Regions from separate parts of the Kosakonia sp. N21 genome, predicted to be linked through region 2. Evidence: riboswitches for the same ligand, from Rfam matches in the RefSeq annotation. Region 2 holds a riboswitch; the other holds the start of a gene.
What was found. Region 2 has a riboswitch for cobalamin ahead of btuB (TonB-dependent vitamin B12 receptor BtuB). Riboswitches for the same ligand answer to the same signal wherever they lie in the genome.

Region 1 (3,421 bases), on a different contig from region 2:
TTTTTCGCCGGTTGGGGAGAAGTGGCATTCACCGGCGGGCGTGAGATCCCGTACTTTATCGTTCCGATTGTTGCGCCAATTATTGGCGCCTGCGGCGGTGCGGCTTGCTACCGATATCTGATTGGCAAAAATCTGCCCTGTAATAGCTGCAAGCTGGAAGGTTAAAACGTATTTCGTGATCTGCTTTCCCGAAAGCAATAAATGGCCTCCCAGGGATGGGAGACTTTTGTTATGTTGATTTCAGTTTAGCGACATATCTTATGAAATATATGTTATTAACGTTATCAGTCGCGTAAACAAATAGCCTGTTTATAACAATAAATTAAAATTCACTGAGAGGTTTTATCATGATTTCTGCGAGTGCGCTCAACTCGGAACTCATTAATAAAATCGCCCAGGATTTTGCTCAAGCCACCGGGTTGGCCGTTGTTGTGGTGAATATCCACGGCGAAGAGATCTCCGGGCTGTTTAATTTCACCCCGTTTTGCCAGCGTATGCGCCAGCATCCGCAGCACAGCGATCGCTGCCGCATGAGCGATCGCTGTGGCGGGTTCGAAGCGTCGAAATCCAACCAGCCCTGCATCTATCGCTGCCATGCCGGATTAACCGACTTCTCTATTCCGTTGGTGATTGCCGGGCATCTGGTGGGATTTGTGCTCTGTGGACAGGTGCGTTTGCGCGAGAACAGCGGCGTGGAACTGGTGGATATTCTCAATATTGATGACCGCTGGCAGGCTGATCCGGTACTGATGGACGCGTTCCACAGTGTGCCGGAAATGGATTACTCGCGGGTTATTGCTTCGGCGGATCTGTTGCAGCTTATTGTTGATAACTGCCTGAAAAAGCAGATTAATTTTGTGGTTATCAAAGATCAACAATCCTCTGACGCGAGCCATACGCCGCGCAACCAGGGGCCGCATGACAGCAAAATGAAAAAAGCGCTGCGCTACATTGACGCGCATCTTTCCGATGAGCTGCGGCTGGAGGACGTGGCGGCGCACGTTTATCTCAGCCCTTACTACTTCAGTAAGTTATTCAAAAAATATCAGGGCATTGGCTTTAACGCGTGGGTGAACCGCCAGCGTATGGCCAGCGCCCGCGAAATGCTGTGCCACAGCGACTGGAGCATTGCCAGTATTGCGCGCAATTTAGGATTTTCGCAAACCAGCTATTTTTGCAAAGTATTTCGCCAGACTTACCAGGTGACGCCACAAGCCTTCCGTTTGCAAAATAATGCAAACTATGACGGGGATTAAATTTCCGATAGCAATATTTTGTTATTCGAATATGGCGTAATAATCATCTGAATCAAGACTGCATAAGGCTTTAATCAACGGGGTGAGCAATAAATTGTTATAGCGCAACAAATTATTGTTTACGTCCCGATAAACTGAACCAGTTTTTATTTCCCTGCTGCGATATAGTGCATTCAGGGACTACATTACGGTGATAATTACACACCGTGATGAATAATCCATCCGGTTACGCCGCACGCTGTTGCGGCAGGGAAGGGGGTGAAAATCCCCCGCAGCCCCCGCTGCTGTGATGCTGACAACCCCGTAATCACCACTGATCGCAGGATCGGGAAGGACGGGCGAGGATGACGCTAAGCCAGAAGACCGACCTGATGGGCAGTTATCAACAACTTCGGTGGGAAGTGGGTTGCTCAGAAGCGTACAGTCGACAGACTGGGCAGACGCGCGTCCTGACTTCACCTTTTCCACCCGCTACGGGGCTTCAGGAATGTCAGACAGGCGCAGCGCCTTTATCCTTGCCGGCACGGGCAGTGGCTGTGGGAAAACCACCGTCACGCTCGGGTTGCTCACCGTTTTGCAGCGCCTCGGCCTGCACGTGCAGCCTTTTAAAGTCGGTCCGGACTATATCGACACCGCCTGGCACAGCGCCGTTACCGGCGTTCCTTCCCGCAATCTCGACAGTTTTATGCTGCCGGAACCCACGCTTAATGCCCTGTTTACACAGCATCTGCTCGCCGCTGACGTTGCCGTTATCGAAGGCGTGATGGGGCTGTACGACGGTTACGGCACCGATCCCCACTATTGCAGCAGCGCCGGGCTGGCAAAACAGCTTGGCGTGCCGGTGATCCTGCTGGTGGACGGCAAAGCGGTCTCCACGTCGATTGCCGCCACGGTGATGGGCTTTTGCCATTTCGACCCGCAGTTGCCGATTGCCGGGGTGATTGTTAACCGCGTCAACAGCGACAGTCACTATCAACTGCTGAAACAGGCCATCGAACAGTACTGTGCGGTGCCGGTGCTGGGGTATGTGCCGACCGTGCCGGGCGTGGCGCTGCCCGAACGCCACCTTGGGCTGGTCACTGCCCGCGAATCCATCGTGGATGCGCAGCCGTGGCGTGACTTTGCCGACCGACTGGCGCAGACCGTGGATATCCACCGCTTGCTCGCCCTGAGCGCCATTACCCGTCTGCCGGAAGGCGATATCCCTTCCTGTGAGCAAGAACAGGAAGGGGCCGGGCTGACGCTCGCGCTGGCGGACGACGAAGCCTTCAACTTTTACTACCCGGATAACCTGCTGCTGCTGGAACGTGCTGGCGTCCATATTGTGCGTTTCAGTCCATTGCATGACCGCACATTGCCAGCGTGCCAGATGGTGTGGCTGGGTGGGGGATACCCGGAACTGCATGCGCGTGCACTGTCGGCCAATCAGCCGATGCGTGACGCCATCCGCGCCGCCCACCAGCGCGGTGTGGTGATCTATGCCGAATGCGGTGGTCTGATGTACCTCGGCACCACGCTGTGTGATGCCGATGGCCACCGCTGGCCGATGGCGGATGTTATCCCCGGTCACAGTGTGATGGGCAAACGGCTGACCCGCTTTGGTTACTGTGAAGCCCGCGCCACGCAACAGACGCTGCTCGCGGCACCGGGCGAGACCCTGCGGGGGCACGAATTCCATTACTCCGACTTTACCCCGCAGCATGCTGCCGTGCTGGATTGCTACAAAACCCGCGATGGCGAGGTGTTGAAACGCTGGCAGGGCGGCTGGCAGGTGGGGAATACCTTCGCCAGCTATCTGCATCTGCATTTCGGGCAACGCCCGCAGATGCTCAACCACTGGTTTCGTGCCGCAAGGAGCGCCTTATGACGTTACTGGCATGGTGTGCGGCGTTTCTGCTCGATCATCTGCTTGGCGACCCGCCGCACTGGCCGCACCCGGTGCGCTGGATTGGCGCATTGATTACGCACATCCAGCGCGTGGTGCGCCAGTGTTGTCACAGTGATGTGACGCTGCGCATTGGCGGCGGTGTGATGTGGTTGCTGGTGGTGGGCATTACCTGGACGGTGAGCTGGGGCGTGCTGACGTTGGCAACGACGGTCCATCCGTGGTTGGGCTGGTGTGTGCAGGTGTGGATCATCTACACCACTCTGGCGACGCGCTGCCT
Region 2 (3,421 bases):
TGATTCTGGTGTTCTGGATAGGTTACCGCCTGCGTAACCGTAAACGCGACGAAGCGTCAGAATGACGCAGCCCCCTCTGGCGATGAGGGGGACAACGTGGAGCGTTATTTCCGGGTGAGCAGTACACCGCACTCCATGTGGTGCGTGTACGGGAACTGATCGAACAGCGCCAGACGCGAAATCTCATGCGTCTGGCTTAATGTTTCCAGGTTCTTACACAGCGTTTCCGGATTGCAGGAAATGTACAGAATGTGTGGGTATGCCTGCACCATCTTCTCGGTTTCTGCATCCAGCCCACTGCGCGGCGGATCAACGAAAATCGTTTCGCACTGATAACTCTTCAGATCAATACCTTGCAGACGGTTAAAGGCGCGGACGCCATTCATCGCCTGGGTGAACTCTTCTGCCGACATGCGGATAATTTGCACGTTATCAATATGGTTTGCCGCAATGTTGTATTGCGCTGCGGCCACTGAGGGTTTCGCGATTTCAGTGGCCAGTACGCGATCGAAATTACGCGCCAGCGCCAGCGAAAAGTTACCGTTGCCGCAGTACAGTTCCAGCAGATCGCCCGTTGAATTGCGGGTCACGTCCAGCGCCCATTCCAGCATCTGGATGTTCATTGCCGCGTTTGGCTGGGTAAAGCTGTTTTCTACCTGACGGTAGATCATCTCTCTGCCGCCGACCGGCAACCGCTCGTCGATATAATCCCGATCCAGTTCGATTTTGGTCTTGGTGGCGCGGCCAATCAGCTGGACGTTCAGGTTTTGCGCCCGTAGCGCATCGCGTAAACGCGTCGCTTCTGCCTGCCACTCCTCATCCAGTTTTTTGTGATACAGCAGCGTAACGACGGCCTGGTTGCTGAGGGTGGTCAGGTAATCAATCTGGAACAGCTTATGGCGCAGCGTTTTGTTGCCGCGCAGCGCGTCGATCATCACTGCCATGAGCTGGTTGATCAGCTCGCTGGCTGCCGGGAAGCTGTCAACGTGGATCCGGGACTTTGTCTGCTGATCGAAGATGATGTGGTAAAGATCGTCGCCGTCATGCCAGATACGGAACTCGGCGCGCATACGGTAATGACTGACGGGTGAGCGGAACACCTCCGGCAGCGGCGCTGAAAATGGCGTCATCATTGATTGCAGACGCACGACTTTCTCGGCCAGCTGGGCTTCGTACTGTTCTGTCGGCAGGTGTTCGGGAGTCATGATGTTTCCTGAGAGATTAAGAATAACGCGGGGATTGTAGGTGTTGCGTACGGGATGTCCAGCCCCGGATGTTTTCTAAATACTCTCTTAGCAGTCTGGACATCCATATGTAACCGAATGTAGCATCCATGTTCCGGTCCTGTGAGTTAAAAGGGAACCCAGTGTAAATCTGGGGCTGACGCGCAGCGGTAAGGATCAGGTGAGATGGTCGCGCAAGCAGACACTGCCATAGGTGGGAAGTCGCCGTCTCGTTATACCTCCAAGCCCGAAGACCTGCCGGAATACGTCGCATTTGGTGACATCATCGCGTGCTATTGATGGAACCTGCGGCATCCTTTTACTTTGTGGATGCTCTCACAATGATTAAAAAAGCTTCGCTGCTGACGGCGCTCTCCGTCACAGCTTTTTCCGGCTGGGCGCAGGATAGCGGCTCAGACAATTTGGTGGTGACAGCAAATCGTTTTCAACAACCCGTCAATACCGTACTGGCGCCGACAGAAGTCGTGACCCGTGAGGATATTGATCGCTGGGGGGCCAGAACCTTAACGGATGTGATGCGCCGTTTGCCGGGTGTCGATGTGGCTGAAAACGGTGGCATGGGGCAAACCAGTTATATCTATATCCGCGGTGCGGAAGCGCGCCATACGCTGGTATTGATTGATGGTATCCCGTTGGCGAAGTCCGGCATTACCGGTATCGCTGATTTCAGCCAAATCCCCGTTTCTCTCATTGAACGTATCGAGATGATCCGCGGGCCGCGCTCTGCGGTTTATGGCGCAGATGCGATTGGCGGCGTGATCAACATCATCACCCAGAACGACACGCCGGGCGGCAAAGTTGAGGCTGGCATCGGTTCTAATCATTATCAGAAATACGATGCGACAGTTCGCCAGAAACTGGGTGAGGATACGCTGGCAACCGTAGCGGGTTCCTTTACTGATACGCGCGGTTATAACATTCGCCCGCAATCCACTTACTCCGTGGATAGCGATCGCGACGGTTTCCGTAATAAAACCTTCTGGGCGGGTCTGAATCATCAGTTCAATCAGGAGATTTCAGGGTTTGTGCGTGGCTACGGGTATAGCAACAAGACGGGCTATGACGCGGGCTATACCGATGGTGGTGATGAGCGCCAAGTCTATAACCATACCTATGAAACGGGGCTGACTTACAGCGGCGATGTTTTCTCTTCACAACTGACCGGCAGTTATCAGCGCTATAAAGACTATAACTATGCCGGGCCGTTAGGGTTATACAACGACGGTACCTCGCTGGATGATATGACGCAGCGCAACCTGCAGTGGGGCAATAGCCTGGCGTTGGGTGCGGGGACGGTCAGCGCCGGTATTGACTGGCAGCAGCAGAAGTTAACCTCAGCGGATAACGACTACAGCAACAAATATAAGCGGGATAACACCGGTTATTACCTGACGACGCAGCAGAAACTCGACACTGTGACGCTGGAAGGCTCCGTTCGTGGTGATGATAACGATCAGTTTGGCTGGAATGGTACCTGGCAGACTGCGGCAGGCTGGGAGTTTGTGCCGGATTACCGTTTTACCGTGTCTTATGGCACCGGCTTCCAGGCACCGACGTTGGGGCAACTCTACGGGCAAGAGCGTCTCTTTATTCTCTCTAACCCGGATTTGAGCGCGGAGAAATCCCGCCAGGTTGAAGTGGGGCTGGAAGGGCTGACCGGGCCGGTTAACTGGCGTCTGTCTGCTTATCAGAACAAAATCAAGAACCTGATCGATTACTACTACGATTACGACACCTTTTTGGGCACCTATTACAATATTCAATCCGCGACCATCAGAGGGGTTGAGTTAACGGGTAGCTTTGACACCGGTGTGGTCAGTCATCGTATTACGCTCGGTTATCTTGATCCGCGCCGTGACAGTGATAATGAAGTGCTTGCCCATCGCTCGCGGCAGCAATTCAAGTATCAACTGGACTGGACGATGTTCGGCCTGGATATGGATGCTGCGTGGCAGTACTTCGGTAAGAGCTACGATAACAACACCAATCAGTTTGCCGATACGCAGCGTCGTATGCCGTCTTACAGCCTGGTTGATCTTTCTGCTTCATATCCAGTGACCTCAAACCTCACAGTTCGTGGTAAAATCGCCAACCTGTTCGATAAAGATTACGAGACAGTTTATGGCTACCACACTGCAGGACGGGAATACACCTTGTCTGGCAGCTACACCTTCTGA

Region 1: linked by a shared signal. The riboswitch ahead of ACQ3G7_RS02945 (cobyrinic acid a,c-diamide synthase CobB) and the one ahead of btuB (TonB-dependent vitamin B12 receptor BtuB) in region 2 are both predicted to bind cobalamin.

What each region holds. Positions count from the first base shown of each region.
Region 1 covers NZ_JBOBHR010000001.1:650,881-654,301, forward strand. The annotation lists gene pduF (propanediol diffusion facilitator PduF) at 1-165, shown strand, start outside; gene pocR (transcriptional regulator PocR) at 348-1,256, shown strand; cobalamin riboswitch at 1,463-1,642, shown strand; gene ACQ3G7_RS02945 (cobyrinic acid a,c-diamide synthase CobB) at 1,744-3,123, shown strand; gene cbiB (adenosylcobinamide-phosphate synthase CbiB) at 3,120-3,421, shown strand, end outside.
Region 2 covers NZ_JBOBHR010000012.1:820-4,240, reverse strand. The annotation lists gene ACQ3G7_RS21990 (YijD family membrane protein) at 1-65, shown strand, start outside; gene trmA (tRNA (uridine(54)-C5)-methyltransferase TrmA) at 105-1,205, opposite strand; cobalamin riboswitch at 1,323-1,500, shown strand; gene btuB (TonB-dependent vitamin B12 receptor BtuB) at 1,565-3,421, shown strand; gene murI (glutamate racemase) at 3,366-3,421, shown strand, end outside.